Regions from separate parts of the Oleiphilus sp. HI0086 genome, predicted to be linked through region 3. Evidence: predicted binding sites of a transcription regulator. Region 3 holds the regulator's gene; each other region holds the start of a gene.

The links. The regulator FliA, encoded in region 3, starts transcription of late flagellar genes. The targets are predictions, from matches to a motif close to CTAAAGTTNNNNNNNNNNCNGCCGATA.
Region 1: the regulator FliA is predicted to act here: its motif matches at 3,162-3,188, upstream of fliD (flagellar filament capping protein FliD).
Region 2: the regulator FliA is predicted to act here: its motif matches at 3,317-3,343, upstream of A3756_RS04540 (DUF5610 domain-containing protein).

The regions. Positions count from the first base shown of each region.
Region 1 covers NZ_LWFZ01001369.1:1,536-6,850, reverse strand. The annotation lists gene A3756_RS23535 (flagellin) at 1-143, opposite strand, end outside; gene A3756_RS23530 (flagellin) at 612-2,630, shown strand; gene A3756_RS23525 (flagellar protein FlaG) at 2,716-3,111, shown strand; gene fliD (flagellar filament capping protein FliD) at 3,340-5,315, shown strand, end outside.
Region 2 covers NZ_LWFZ01000352.1:16,625-21,939, reverse strand. The annotation lists gene lptG (LPS export ABC transporter permease LptG) at 136-1,197, shown strand; gene A3756_RS04550 (DUF6160 family protein) at 1,476-2,672, shown strand; gene A3756_RS04545 (RDD family protein) at 2,757-3,239, opposite strand; gene A3756_RS04540 (DUF5610 domain-containing protein) at 3,381-4,727, shown strand; gene A3756_RS04535 (LysM peptidoglycan-binding domain-containing protein) at 4,780-5,315, opposite strand, start outside.
Region 3 covers NZ_LWFZ01001402.1:3,266-8,580, forward strand. The annotation lists gene flhF (flagellar biosynthesis protein FlhF) at 1-828, shown strand, start outside; gene A3756_RS23840 (MinD/ParA family protein) at 1,010-1,831, shown strand; gene A3756_RS23845 (RNA polymerase sigma factor FliA) at 1,861-2,571, shown strand; gene cheY (chemotaxis response regulator CheY) at 2,817-3,203, shown strand; gene A3756_RS23855 (protein phosphatase CheZ) at 3,217-3,999, shown strand; gene A3756_RS23860 (chemotaxis protein CheA) at 4,013-5,315, shown strand, end outside.

The DNA.
Region 1 (5,315 bases), on a different contig from region 3:
AAACCTGCGGCATCATCCTTCGCACTGTTAATACGCAAGCCAGATGAAAGGCGCTGTAAAGCCGTCTGGTTAGCGGATTGAGAATTGTCCAGGTTGCGCTGTGCATTAATTGACGCGATATTGGTATTGATGATTTGAGGCATTGTATGCTCCTACTTATCTTCTATACCGGTGGACAGCATTCCTAAAGTTTCGGGATGAGTAACTACCGGCTACTAAATTAAAGTTTTTTTAAAATTTGTGATGCAATAATCGAGCATCACTTTCCTTGCTCTTTGTAAAGCATGCACTGTGCCAATTTGACTGGATGATATGTAAGGTGTTGATATCAAAGTGTTATGGGTTGGTTATTTTTGTTGGGTTATACCGGAAGAAGCTATGATTGCCGGTTTTTTGGCTAGTGCTTGCCGCTATTTATAATGTGGAGAGTGAGAGCGTTTATGAAAAAAGAACTTCGTTACACTTGCTTACATTGTTTTTGTAAAAAAAACTAAAGTAATTCTAAGGAGTGCCGTTAAGTGATGTAACAAGCGGTCGAGAGCGTGCTTTACAAAGCATGATGTACTTCAAAATCTCGTTCGTTTACTTGCAAAATTGATCGGAGAAACGACATGCCTCAAATAATTAATACTAATATCGCGTCTTTGAATGCTCAGCGCAACCTAGACAAATCTCAGAATGAACAGAGTGTTGCTTTACAGCGTTTATCATCTGGTTTGCGTATCAATGGCGCAAAGGATGATGCGGCAGGTTTGGCGATTTCAAACCGAATAGATGCTCAGGTTCGTGGTCTAAATGTAGCAAACCGAAACGCAGGTGATGGTGTATCGCTAGCACAGACAGCTGAAGGTGCATTGAACAGTATGACAACCTCCTTGCAGCGTATGCGTGAACTAGCATTGCAGTCTGCAAACGGTACGAATACATCATTGGAACGTTCTTCACTGCAAGAAGAGGTTGAGCAGCTTAAAACCGAGATTGCGAGTATCGCAGAGAAAACAAACTTTAACGGTCAGAACCTTTTAGATGGTTCTTTCCAGGGTACTAGTTTCCAAACAGGTGCAAACGTTGGTGATCGAATAGACGTTTCAATCTCTGAGGTGTCAGAGGAAACGCTAGGTACAGATATCACATCAGGTTTGTCTTCTGTTTCATCTACCGATGCTCGTCCAGCAATGGCTGCGGGTGACCTGGTAATTAACGGCTTCGCAGTAGGTGCAGCAGATGCGGGTGCTGATGGTGCTTCAACTGCCGATCAGAACTTGAGTTCTATTGCAATTGCTGCGTCCATCAATGCGGTTGCTGATCAATCGGGTGTCAGTGCGACTGTTAATGCAACGGTTGCATCGGGTACAGAAGTCACTAACGTAGCAAGTGCCGCTAACTTTGATATTAATGGTGTAACGATCAATGTTGGTGGATCTGGCGATGCAAGCACGTTATCTACTGATTTGCAGGGTGTTGCGGACGCAATTAACCTAAGCAGCGGTCAAACAGGTGTTACTGCGTCGGTTGATCTAAATAACTTGCAGCAAGGTGTAACTCTTTCTGCTGCAGACGGTCGTAACATTGATATCTCGGGTGCGGGTGCAGCAGCGGCAGGTGTTGCAGCGGCTGACACGTATGTTGGTTCCTACACTTTAGTATCTAAAGATGGTAGTGATATTGAGATTACTAGTAATACGGGTGCTTCGCTTGAGAATGCTGGCTTAGAAGTGGGTTCTTATAGTGGTTCAAAAGCAACTGCTGTGAGTGATACCTTGGGTGGTACGGCGCTTACTGCTGGTGACTTGGTAATTAATGGTACAGCGGTTGGTGCTACATTCTCCTCTTTTGATAATGCGTCGACGGCAAATAAAGATGCGAGTGCGATTTCAGTTGCATCAGCAATTAACTTGGTTTCAGATCAAACTGGTGTGACTGCGACTGCGAATACCACGCAGGTGACCTCATCTGATGTTTCTGCGGATACTGCTGGTAATGCGACGGTCAATGGCGTGTCTATTAGTTTTGCCGCTGGTACGACTGGCACGACCTCTGAGCAGGTGTCTTTAGCGGTTGATGCGATTAACGCTAAGACGGCTCAGACAGGTGTTACTGCTAAAATTGTTGACGACAACCAGTACGAGTTGTTGGCTGAAGATGGTCGAAATATTGTTGTTGGTTCGGGTACAAACTTCGGTGCTGCGGATGCTACTACTTTTGGTACGGTTAAGTTAGAGTCTGGTGGTCCTATTGAAATTAGTACTCAGGATCCTACGGCGATTAGCAACTCAGGCTTTGAGGTCGGTACATATGGTGGCTCTCAAGATGGTCAGCAGCTGAAGGATATCGATATCAGTACCGCAGCAGGTGCTGAAGACGCGATAACTGCAATTGATAACGCGATCAACCAGGTTGCAAGAGAGCAAGCGAAATTGGGTGCGATTCAAAACAGATTCGAAAACACAATTTCTAACAACGCGGTAAACAGTGAAAACCTATCAGCTGCAAACTCTCGAATCAGAGATGCTGACTTCGCGACTGAAACTGCAGCGCTATCTAGAGCTCAGGTTCTTCAGCAGGCAGGTATTTCAGTATTGTCGCAAGCGAATGCTAGACCTCAGCAGGTTCTATCGCTTCTACAGTAATAAGTACTTAGTAATATGAACGTTGCCGGCTTTAGCGTGAGTTAAAGTCGGCTTACGCAGTTAAAAAAGATATGTGAGGTGAATTATGAGCGACATGAAAATGAGTGGTGTAGGCCAGCCAGTTAAGCTGGCTGCTGCATCGTCTGCTCAAAAGGCACAGCGCAGTTCTTCTGTTGACTTTAAAGATGGTGCGAGTGCAAAGCCGGTTGCGCAAGGTGTAGAAGAAAAGCCTAGCCTTAAGCCAGCGGAGCAAGCGCAAGAAAAGGTTGAGCAGGCTGTAACAAAGTTGAATGACTATGTGCAGTCGGTGCAAAGAAATTTGCAGTTTAATCTCGATGATCAGTCAGGGAAAACGATTATAACAGTGGTTGATAAGCAGACCTCTGAAGTAGTTAGGCAGATTCCTGATGATGTTGCTTTGAAGTTGGCTCAAGACTTGCATCAAGATGAACCGTTAAGTTTATTTAAAGCTAAAGTGTAGTTTTTGGCTAAAATAGCGGCAATGGTTTACATTCTTTTACAACACGGGAGTTAAACTTCCCGTGTTGCCTGCCGATACTATTTATAGGCAGGGTTCAATAACGCTGTTAAGCTGTTTACCCTTTAGTATTCGTTAATCACTAAAATATTGAAAGCAAGAAAATATCGGCTTTCGCGCTATATCTGATATAGAGCACTTTTGGTGATTACAGGTGAGTAGGTGGATGTTATGGCCAGTGTATCTTCAGTCGGAATAGGCTCGGGTGTTCTAACTAGCGAGTTAATAGAGAATCTCGCTAGTGCGGAGCGTGCTCCGGTCGAGGCTCGTCTGGACAGTCAAGAAGCTGACGTAAATGCTGAACTGTCAATTTTTGGTCAAATAAAGTCCGCTATTACAGATCTTCGCCTACCTTCGCGTACACTGGCAAATCCTGAGTTATTCGAATCAAAAACGGTTTCTTCTGGGAACTCTGCATTCTCTGCAGTGGTAGACTCCAATGATGCAACTCCATCAGTTCATACGCTTGAAGTTACCGCTTTAGCAGTCTCTCAAACGCTTACTTCTACTGAGTTTAATGACTCCGATACAACAGCGATTGGTGAAGGCTCTTTAACGATAGTGGTTGATGGAAAAACGACTAACGTTACTATCGATAATAGTAATAATACGCTTGATGGTATTGCTGCAGCGATCAATTCTGAATCTGATGTAGGCATGACGGCTTCAGTTCTTTACACGGGAACTGGCTATAAGCTTGTATTCAATGCCGATGAAACGGGTCTGGATAAAACGATCGATATTTCTGTTTCGGACACCGGTGATGCAAGTAACACAGATGCAAATGGTCTTTCTCGACTCGCCTACACCGCGGGAGCGACTAACTTAATACAGAGTCAACCAGCCGCGGATGCATCATTCAAATTGAATGGTGTACCGATCACGCGCTCAAGTAATGAGATTTATGACGCTATTCCAGGTTTAACCCTGACCCTGAGTGGCACAAATGATGGTTCGCCAGCCGCTTTATCTGTTCAAAATGATCACACTGCTGTGGTCGAGAAAGTTTCAGAATTTGTAGAGAAGTTTAATGCTCTACAGACTTTGGTGAACGACAATAGTGAGTTTGACCCTAGTGGTGGGGCTGAAGCGGGCATTTTGCTTGGTGACTCGACAACTCGAAGTATGATGAATCAGGTACGACGCGTATTGGGTTCGACGGTTGGTGGTTTGGAAAATGCAAATGTCCGTAGTTTGGCAGATATTGGTATTACGACAGATTATCAAACTGGTTTGCTAAGCCTAAATGAAGACACTCTTAGTGATCAGCTTGATTCGCACCCAGATGATGTTTCGGCTTTGTTCAGTGATCAAGGGCGAGCCAGCGATGCTCAAGTAAGCTTTGGTACTGCAAGTATCAACACTAAGCCGGGCAGTTATGATATTAACATAACGACTGCTGCGACAAGAGGAGAGCTATCGGGCGCTGTAAGTTTAGGTGCTAGTACAACTATTGATGCAAATAATGATGAATTCACCATTAGTATTGATGGTACTGAAAGTGGTTCAATCACGCTTGATGCAGGTAGCTATACGCAGACTCAATTAGCTGCCGAGATTCAATCTAAAATCAATGCAGATTCAACGCTTAGTGCTGCTGGAAAGTCAGTAACGGTTAGTCTAGACGGCTCTAACCAGTTGGTAATTAATTCAAATGTTTATGGTGCGGCGTCTACGGTAGAGATAACAGCTGTTGATACTAATACAGTAGCTCAGCTTGGTCTGAGTATTGCTGCGGGCGTTGATGGCGTCGATGTTGAGGGTACTATCAACGGTGCTGTGGCGACAGGGTCAGGGCAGGTGTTAACCGCTGCTGTTGGTGATGACTCTGAAGGTATTAGAATTACTGTTGGCGGATCATCTACGGGCGACCGTGGAACGGTTACTTATATTGAGGGGGTTGGCGAGCAGTTAGTAGACTTGATTACTAATATGGTATCGCTTGAAGGTTCGCTCACTACTAAGAATGATACGCTGGCTAAAGAGCTAGCCTTGATTGCAGAGCAGCGTACTGCGCTTGATGAAAGAATAGAGTCAGTTACTGCGCGTTTAGCTAGGCAGTTTACCGCAGCTGATATCGCGGTTTCCAAGTTAAATAGTACGATGGATTTTATAAAGGCGCAGCTAGATGCGCTTTCAGGTTCAAG
Region 2 (5,315 bases), on a different contig from region 3:
CATAGAATAGCAAGCCAAATGATGAACTGCATCGTTCTTCAGCAAATTTCTGATATTAGGGCATATTTTTGATTAACCATAAGGCACTTTTGAAAACGCTTTTTAGCAGATTATATATGGCGCTAGGGAACAATAATGAGAAGAATTAATCGTTACATTGTGCAAACAGTGGCGGCGTCCATGCTATTGGTTGCGGCGGTTGTTCTATCGTTAGATGTTTTGTTTGCGTTTATGGCGGAAGTGAATGATTTGAGTGAGCAGTACGGGATTATTGATGCCGCATTGTTCGTACTGACGACCCTGCCTCGACGAATATATGACTACTTGCCTTTGGTGGCGTTTATGGGGTGCTTGATAGGCTTGGGTGCAATTGCCAAAAATAGCGAGTTGGTGGTGATTCGTGCAGCGGGTGTATCGACCAGAAGGATTGTCTTTTTTGCGATGAAGCCTGCAATAGTTGTTGTGCTTATTGGTTTGTTTTTGGGGGAGTTTGTTGCTCCTGTAACGGAAGGTATAGCTCAGAGTCGTAGAGCGGTTCTCCAGGGGGCAGAGCAAAATGTTGCCAGTCATAGAGGGGTGTGGCATCGGGAGGGTAATACTTTTATGCACTTTAATGCCGTGCAATCAAACGGTGTGCTTCATGGTGTGTCGTTGCAGAGGTATGATGCTGATCATCAGCTTGAAAGTAGTGTGTTTGCGAAGCGTGCTATTTTTCAGCGTGGTACTTGGCAGTTAGAGTCTGTTATTGAAACAAGCTTTAAAGGGGCGCGCACTTACGTCAATCATTTCCCAACTAAAACTTGGCAAACAGACTTGTCTCCCTCGGTGCTTAGTGTGTTGGTTGTGTCATCCGACGACTTATCTATATCGGGTTTATATACTTATTCTCAATATCTTGAAGCTCAGGACTTAAACTCTGACGCTTATATGATGTCATTTTGGAAGAAAGCGTTTCAGCCAATTTCAACGGCAGTATTGGTCTTGGTGGCAATATCGTTCGTATTTGGGCCTCTTAGGTCTGTCACGATGGGGTTTAGGGTGTTTTCAGGGGTAGTGGTTGGACTGTTGTTCAAGTATGCACAAGACCTGTTAGGGCCGAGTGCAATTGTGTTTGGTTTTAATCCAATCTATGCGACTGTTATTCCTATTTCGGTATGTTTGGTAGCAGGGATATTCCTTTTGCGAAGGGCACGTTGAGCTGGAGTGAGAGCAGTGTCTCACACAGACTTTCCATGATTGAACCAGGTTGTTAATTCGCGTATTATTCAAGCAGCAACTAGACTGGATAAAATGCGTATGTAGTAGTCCTTGGGTCAAGGGTGGATTGTAGGACCTTGGCACAGGTTTGTGTATGCATGGATGCGGGCTGTATTTAAGAAAGAAAGGGGCGCCTAACGGTACAAAGTCTATATATCCCGATTGGACTAAAATAGAGCTGAAGGCCGGCACAATAAAAAAAGTAGGAGAATACAATAATGAAAGGCTTGAAGAGGTTGGCTTTGGTGACGGCAGTTTCTGCTTTGTCATCAAATGTGATGGCCGAAGTCCAAATGCTTGATGAAGATAGTCTACAAGACGTCACGGGTCAGGCAGGTCTTACTCTTGATGTAGAAAGTCAGTGGGAGATCGGAGAGTTCGCATATCACGATGCAGGCTATTTGTTGATTCAAGGTATCCGTATGGGTGGTAACTCGTTGGGTAATGGTACGGGCTCTGCAGGTACGATGCTTGACAACTTACGGCTTGAGATTGACATCGCCGGTGATGGTACCGACGGTGATAATGAGCTTGCATATGGTTTTTCCAATATGCGTGATATTGCTCAGATGTATGTAAATGATGGGAATACTGATACGACGTTTGTTAGTGTTGCAAACGGTATTGACTCAACTCGTGATAACGCTGTAATTGACGATAAGCGCACATATGGTGATGGTGATTTGGTAATCCATTTTGACTTTACTGATGGCTGGGCTTCAGAAGGCGGTATCGATCAGTATAGAGCTGACGGTAGATTTGGATTAGACGATTTTCATACTGCAGAGCTAGTCCTAGAGCATGCTGTCGACTTTCGTCTTGAAATCGATGCAATTGGCTTGGCAAGTTCAAGTTATGAGCTAGGTTCTGCTGGTCTAGATACTGATGGTCAGGGTCCCGACCAAGGTGCTGCTGGTACAACTACCTTGATTAGTCAATTAGGTATCCAGGGTTACTTAGGTCCTGATGACTTACATCTTGAGAACAATGGTAACGGCTTTGATGGATCTGGACCTCTAGGTGGTAATACGGGTAAGGCTGACTCCAAAATATACTGGGGTCGTTACTTTAAGATTACAGATCTGGATGTATATATTGATATTGCCGGTGTTCAGATTTCTGACATGGAAATTCACAATGAGCGTGGCGATTTGACAGGTTTGGATGGCACTTCATCATTTAGTTTTGCGCACTCTATTCGTGAAATCTATGCAGTTAAAGATGCTGTTTTAAATATAGATGGTCTGCTTGCTGGTAGTAATCCTTTTGTGGATGGTATTGCAATCAATACGCGCTTCAAGGGTGATATTGATATCCACTCTATCTCATTCGGCGATACTGGTGAGTCAATCGGTCAGTTGTTTATTACTGATATGGAGTCGACTACAAACTGGATTATCTCTGCTCACGATTAATTTTTTGTTTGTTGTCTAAAAAGCTCTCGATTATGTCGAGAGCTTTTTTTTGACCTGAGAAAGCTGGTTTGACTTATTTAGAGTCTAGCTGCGCTTTGGAATTCGTATAACTTTGCTTTCAGATGCGATGCATTGCCAGGTTCGATTTTTCTTATCGATGAATACCCAAAGGTAGCCAAGACCGAATGCGGCAATGGAAACTCCGGCGACAAAGAACCTGACAAGGGCTTGGTTCCAGCTGATTGATGTGTTGTCCTCATTTTGTATGCGTAAATGCCAAACCTGCATTCCAAGGGTTTGTCCGGTTTTAGTCCAGAAATAACCAAAAAACAGAAATAGGGAAATAAAAAGCGTTGAGGATAGTAGTGGGTCCTTAAGCGATTGGCCTGACTCATTAATTTGCTTGTACTCTTCGGCACCAATAAGGCTATGGCTAATCGCCATATAGATCATGGTGATGGTCATGGTGAGAGCTATGCATAAGATACTGTCATAAAAAAACGCAAGAAGTCGCCGAAGGAGTGTGGCGGGCATGTATTGGTCGCTTGGTTCGGGGAATTTATTCATAGTAATCGCATTAAGTTGGTGAATTGCGTGGAATATAACAGATTCTTGCTTTAGATGTCTTTTCTATAAAAGAATGCCTAAAGAAAATCTTTTTGCGGACGGTAATAGCTATGAGGTCAACCGGATTTTAGAGGGTTTTGTATGAACGCATTAGATAACATTGACAAGCTAAACGATGGTGGGCTGTCGCGGCACCGCTCGCTAGATGCCAGTAAGATAGCTGAAAGCACTGGCTCTGCAAAGCTAAGTGCAAGTATGCAAACAAGCGTTGAAACTCAGCTTTTAGAAGCCGGTACCGATAGTGGAAGGAGAATTTTCTCCCGCTCGATAGAGACAAACTTTAGTTTCAATATTACTATCGAAAAACCTCAGTTTGAGTTTAAAGTGCCTTCTCCATCAGATGTGGCTCATACTGTGCTCGGTTTTGTCGAACGCCGAATTGAAAGCGAGCTCAGAAACGGGGCGGATGAGTCGAGAATTGGTGACTTATTAAGTCAGGCTCGAAAAGGGATTGAGGCGGGCTTTTCATCCGCTAAAGAAGATATCAGCGCATTGGGTTTGATGGATGAAAAGCTTGAGGAGGAAATAGCTCAGTCTCGACATTTGGTTGATGAGGGGGTAGATGATATTGAAGGAAAACATCTGAGTGCTGCAGATGGCTTAGCTGAAGGGAGCAAGCAGAGCGCTAGAAATGAAGTTGCGGCTTCGACTAACACTCCTGTAGATACTGAGGCTAAAACCTCCCAGCAAGCTTTAAATGTTTACGAGTTTTTTACGCCAGAGAAAGTCAATGAACAACAGCTTAAGCCAGAGTCTTTCGAGGCTGTTTCCAAGTACAAATATGCAAGTCATGATAGTACCGAGTTTTCCTTAACGACCAGGGATGGCGATAAAGTCTCGATTCGTTTGAGTGATACATTTGCCTCTATTTACCAGTCTTCGGGAAACTCTCTAGGCGTGGCTGTGTCCGGCGATAAGTCGTTTGAATATAGTGTCGAAGGGGAGCTGGATGAATCGGAGCTTACGGCAATTAACGAGCTATTGTCGCAGCTAGGTAATGTAACGGAATTATTTTTTCAAGACCGCTTTCAGGATGCATTTGAATCAGCGATGAGTGTAGGGTTTGATTCCAGCGAAATTGCATCCTTTTCCTTAGACTTGTCCAAGACTGTAGCGGAAGAGTTAAGAACTTATGGTGCACCTTCTAGTTCACAAGAAGGTCGAACGAATGACTTATCAAACCTAAAGCGGTATCAACCTATTGTAGATATGGTTAATCACTTTAATCAGATGAATGATTCAATGGGAGTGTTTGAATCTCCGCGCGACTCAATGGTCAGCTTGATTCGTGAAACGCTTGAAAGAGTGAAAGATATGATGAGTGAATTAAGTGAAAATAGCGCTGACGCTGATAAGTCTATGATTCCAGTAGATAAGGTAACTGTTTCCCACTTTATCGAATTTAGTGAGTACTTATTGTCTGAATGATTTTAGAGGTGGCTTCCTAGGTTAAAATAAATTCTAGCCTCGGTAACGGGGCCTAAGTAGCTGTTATGTCTACGTAGATGGTTAGCTTCTGTCCTGGCTGTAGATATTTTTTCTTGTTTAGCTTGTTCCAGCTTACTAGGTCATTAATCGTTACGCTGAACTTACTTGCGATGCGAGCGAGCGAGTCACCTTTTCTTACTCGATAGCCAATCTTTCTGATCATTTGCCTTTTATCTCTAAAAGACGGTAGCGGCATGCTTGCTTTACCTACATCCTTAAGTGACCAGATAATTAATTCCTGACCTGGCTTAATCGGGTCAGTGGGTGCCATGCCGTTCCACTTGGCTAGAGAGCGAACGCCTACTTTGTGAGCTCTGGAAATATCCCACATGGTATCTCCAGAGCGTACTTTATAACGTAGTTTCTTGCTGCCTTGGCTTCCGGATATTTTGTCTTGCTTGCGCTTGAGTCGATTATGCTGGCTTAAGTTGTAATAAGCTTTACCTTCAGATGCAACAGGGATAAGTAATTTTTGTTTCTCTCTGATCGTGTTAGAGCGCAGCTGATTGACTTGCTTAATCAAGGTTG
Region 3 (5,315 bases):
AAAATCGAACGTAAACTCGAATCCCTTTGTATTGCCGGGGATCTTAAAAAACGGCTAATGGCAATGGTTGATTTAGGTATGGACTACAGTCAGGCATGGTCTCGTGTTTCACAGGGTGTTTCAGCTTTAATATCGGCTCCTGAAGATGACCTGATCGAGCAGGGTGGCGTCATTGCATTGGTTGGGCCTACAGGTAGTGGTAAGACCATGACAATAGGTAAAATGGCTGCTCAGTTTGTTATTCGACATGGTGCTGATGATATAGCCTTGGTGACAACTGACAGATACCGCATAGCTGCGCACGAGCAACTAAAGGTGTTTGGCAGAATACTCAATGTGCCTGTCCATGTTGTTGATGAGCGTCATAGTCTGGATACCATACTTGATGGCTTGCGTCACAAAAAACTTGTCTTGGTTGATACTGCTGGCCTAATGCATACCGACGCGTGCTGGTCTGAGCAGCTGCAGGAATTAAAGCTGTCGGGTCATGATATTCAGTCACACCTTGTTGTATCGTCTGTAGGGCAGTATCAGGTGATGTGTTCAAATTACCATCACTACAAAATGGTAGGCTTGTCAGGCGCCATTATTACTAAGGTTGATGAAGCTGTTAGCCTGGGTGAGGTGATGAGCTTTCTTATCGATACGCGTCTCAAAGCCAGTTATTTTACTGACGGTCAGCGAGTTCCTGAGGATATTCATGTGTTTAGGCAAAAAGAAATCCTCTCGAGAGCTGAATCTTTATTGAATAGTTCGGAGCGATGGGTAACAATCAGCGCCCAAGAGCATGAAGGTGTTTTAGATCAAATATTCTCTCATTCTGCGTAAACTTAATCATATCTGCTAAACTCTTATTAGCGTTGATTAAAATATAGAGCTGAATGTAGCAAGATTATGCAGTATACACTGAAAATACGGTCAATGTTTCAGTATCACGAAGATCTCAATATGGTTGAATAAACTGAAGTGCGAAAAATAATTAGATGTATAAAAGGGGATTTTCACCAGTATGGCGAATTCTAATCCGGTTCAGGTAATCGCGGTAACTGGCGGTAAAGGTGGTGTGGGCAAAAGTAATGTGTCTATTAACCTTTCGATTATGCTCGCTGAGATGGGGCGTCGTGTTGTACTTTTAGATGCCGATTTAGGTTTGGCTAATGTTGATGTTTTGTTAGGTATCACCTCTAAAAGCAATATAGCGGATGTGATAAGTGGCGAATGTTCTCTGCGTGACGTTTTGGTTGATGGGCCCAAAGGAATAAAAGTAGTACCAGCTTCATCTGGTACGCAAAAAATGGTTTCTTTGAATCCAATGGAACATGCCGGTTTAATTAATGCCTTTAGTGAAATTTCTGAAGATCTCGATGTCCTGATTATTGATACCGCAGCAGGTATATCCGATGGTGTTGTTTCGTTTCTTAGGGCTGCGCAAGAAGTTATTGTTGTCGTATGTGATGAGCCTACATCGATTACCGATTCATATGCGCTAATTAAATTGTTAAATCGCGATTACGATATGTACCGTTTTCGTGTACTGGCGAATATGGTTAAAACGCAGGAAGAGGGGCGCCACCTCTATTCCAAGCTTGCTCACGTTACTGAGAGATTTCTCGATGTTGCTCTGCAGTATGTTGGGTCAATCCCTTTCGATGAGTCGGTGAAAAAAGCAGTGCAGCGTCAACGGGCTGTTTCTGATGTGTATCCTCGTGCAAAAGCATCGTTGGCATATAAGACGCTTGCCCAAAAAGCGGATAGCTGGCCACTGCCTTCTTCTCCAAAAGGTCATTTGGAGTTCTTTGTTGAGCGCCTGGTTCAGGCTACCTCAAACTAGAACGTGTTTAGTTCCGGTGTCATAGGCTGATGTATACAGACGCTCAAGTAAAACGTGCCGATGATTTGATTCGGTCTCATGCGCCTTTAGTCAAAAAAATTGCGCATCATTTGATATCTCGTCTACCGTCTAGCGTTCAGGTCGATGATTTAATTCAGGCTGGTATGATCGGGTTATTAGAGGCTTCCAGGAAGTATGAAGCTTCTAAAGGTGCGTCCTTTGAAACTTATGCGGGCATTAGAATTCGTGGTTCGATGATGGATGAGGTGCGCCGGGGAGACTGGGTGCCAAGGTCTGTTCATCGGAATGCAAGAAAGATAAGTGAAGCGATCAAGGCTATTGAAGATAGAGAGGGTCGTGATGCGCAGGATGGCGAGGTTGCCTCAGAGTTAGGTATGACGCTTGAGGAATACTTTGCTTGCTTGAAAGACAGCGCTAGTGGCAAGTTATTTAGCTTTGAAGAGCTAAGTGAGTCAGGTGACGTTTCTAGTGAAGAGTATTTGTCCGAGAATTACACGCCCGCGACGGATGTTCAGAATGATGCCTTTCGTCGAGCTTTGGCCAAAGAGATTGATGTTCTCCCTGAGCGTGAAAAAATGGTTTTGTCTTTATATTATGAAGAAGAGTTGAATCTTAAAGAAATTGGTTTGGTGCTCTCTGTTAGTGAGTCTCGAGTAAGTCAAATACATTCTCAAGCAGCGATGCGTTTGAAAGCTAGAATGAGTGATTGGCGTACCTGATTGCAGTTTGTCTTAGCCTGATCGAACTATTTGCTTAGACCTCTTTTCTCAAAGTTTGTCCCCCATGTAAGGGGAAAATAAAGCGAATAAAATTAATAAATTGGCTTGATTTTATATAGTTGTTAAGAAATGTGCCGATAAGTGAAACAAATATCAAAAAAAACTGGCTAGCCTAAGAACACCGACTAGACTTGTTTTTAGGTATTAAAATGTAATTTCGGGTATCGACATGAGTGGAGGTCGACTTGAATAAAGATATGAAAATTCTCGTAGTAGATGATTTTTCTACAATGAGACGAATTATTAAGAACCTATTGCGTGACCTAGGGTTTACTAATACTGATGAAGCTGACGATGGTAGTACTGCCTTACCAATGCTTCAAACAGGTAAGTATGACTTTCTGGTGACTGACTGGAATATGCCTGGGATGACTGGTATTGAGTTGCTTCAGCATGTTCGTTCTGACGATAACCTCAAAAGTCTTCCTGTGCTAATGGTAACGGCTGAGGCTAAACGAGATCAGATAGTTGCTGCCGCGCAAGCAGGTGTGAACGGTTATGTCGTTAAGCCATTTACCGCAGCTGTTTTAAAAGAGAAGATTGAGAAAATCTTCGAACGTATCGATTCCTAAGGCTGAGCGATTCATGACTGACGCAAAGCTAATAAATAGCGAACCTCTAAGCGGTTTTGAGCAGACTTTGAAGGCTCAGGCTAATGAGTTGAAGGAGCGAATTGACAAAGGAGACTTGTCGGGGGCGTTAGGTATTATTTCTGAGTTAAATGAGACTCGGGATAAAACTCTGTACCAAGAAGTCGGTCGCTTAACTCGGTCGCTACACGAGTCAATTCGGAACTTTCACATCGATGCTTCCAGTGAGACGGCTAAAGATGACCTGTCTACTATAGAGGATGCGTCCGACCGACTCGCGTATGTGGTTGATATGACCAATAAGGCTGCAAACAAGACCTTGGATCTTGTCGAAGAAACCATGCCTTATGCTTCAGGAATCAGCCAGGAAGCGAAAAAACTCAAGATGGATTGGTCTCGCTTACAGCGTAAGGAAATGAAACCTGATGAGTTTAGAACGCTGACAGCCACAATGGGAACTTTCCTTGGAAAGTTGTGTGAGGATTCAGATAAAGTAAATGATAATCTCACGCAAATACTGTTAGCGCAGTCTTTCCAAGACTTAACTGGTCAAGTGATTCAACGAGTCACCGGATTGGTTAAAGATGTTGAAGAGAATCTTGTTAATTTGGTCAGAATGGCCGGTAAGGTTGACCAGATTACAGGAACAGTCCACGAAGTAGAAAAACAAGAAACAGGCATTGAGGGTGAAGGTCCACAACTCCATGCAGAGCAACGCGAAGACGTTGTTTCTGGCCAGGATGATGTGGATGATTTGCTGTCCAGTCTAGGATTTTAAAGGGGCGTAGAAGATGGGGTTTGAAGCGGATGATGAGATACTTCAGGACTTTCTTGTAGAGTCTGGAGAGATACTCGAGCTTCTTTCAGAGCAACTGGTTGATCTAGAGCAAAATCCAGACGATAAAGATTTGCTAAACGCAATTTTTAGAGGGTTTCACACTGTAAAGGGTGGAGCAGGCTTTTTACAGTTGGATGCACTGGTCAAGTGTTGTCATATTGCAGAAAACGTGTTCGATATTCTGCGAAATGGTAAGCGAAGTCTTGATGCTGACTTAATGGATGTCGTTTTACGTGCGTTAGACTCTGTAAACGAAATGTTCAGTGAAGTCAGAGATGGCCAAGATCCAACCCCAGCTGACCCACAGCTTTTAAGTGACTTAGAACGTTTTGCGAAACCTGCTGACGCTGCGCCTGCTGCTGAACCTGCAGCTGTTGAACCAACACCGGAGCCGGTTGCTGCAGAAGCCTCTGCTGAAGAGGCTGATATTACTGATGATGAGTTTGAACAGCTCTTGGATGCATTAGATGATGATGCGGGTAAAGGGAGTGCACCAGCGGCATCCGAACAAGAATCTGACGAAATTACCGATGACGAATTCGAAAACTTGTTAGATGAGCTACACGGTTCCGGTGCTCCTGTTGGTGTCAGCGAAAGTGCTGGTGCCTCAGCTTCACCAGACAGCTCCTCGGCGGATTTATTTTTTGAAGAACCGGCTGCGGGTGGCGACACGAGCAGCTCGCCAGAGTCGGGTGATATAAGCGAAGAAGAATTTGAAAAACTATTGGATGACTTGCATGGTGAAGGTCAGTTCAATAGCGAAGGTATTGCTGCAGGTGATGCCACGTCTGAAGCGTCAGCTACTCCTGCTAGCGGTGATGGAGAGTTGATTACCGATAATGAGTTCGAAAAGCTACTGGATGAACTTCATGGAGCAGGCGGGTCGCCAACGACCAAGGCTGCTGCCAGTTCTGCGCCGGCTCCAGAGCCCACACCAAAGCCAGCGCCTGCACCGGCCCCAGCCTCAGCAGCTGCAGCTAAGCCAAAGCCGGCTGCAAAACCAGCTGCTAAAGCGGCATCGAAGAAGAATGAAACCATAGCGACAGAAACAACAGTTCGTGTTGATACAAAGCGCCTAGACGATATCATGAATATGGTGGGTGAATTGGTGCTTGTGCGTAACCGACTAAAACGTCTTGGCGATGCAAGCAGTGACGAGTCCATGCAGAAGGCTGTGTCCAACTTAGATGTCGTAACAGGTGATCTTCAGTCAGCGGTTATGCAAACTCGAATGCAGCCGATTAAGAAGGTCTTTG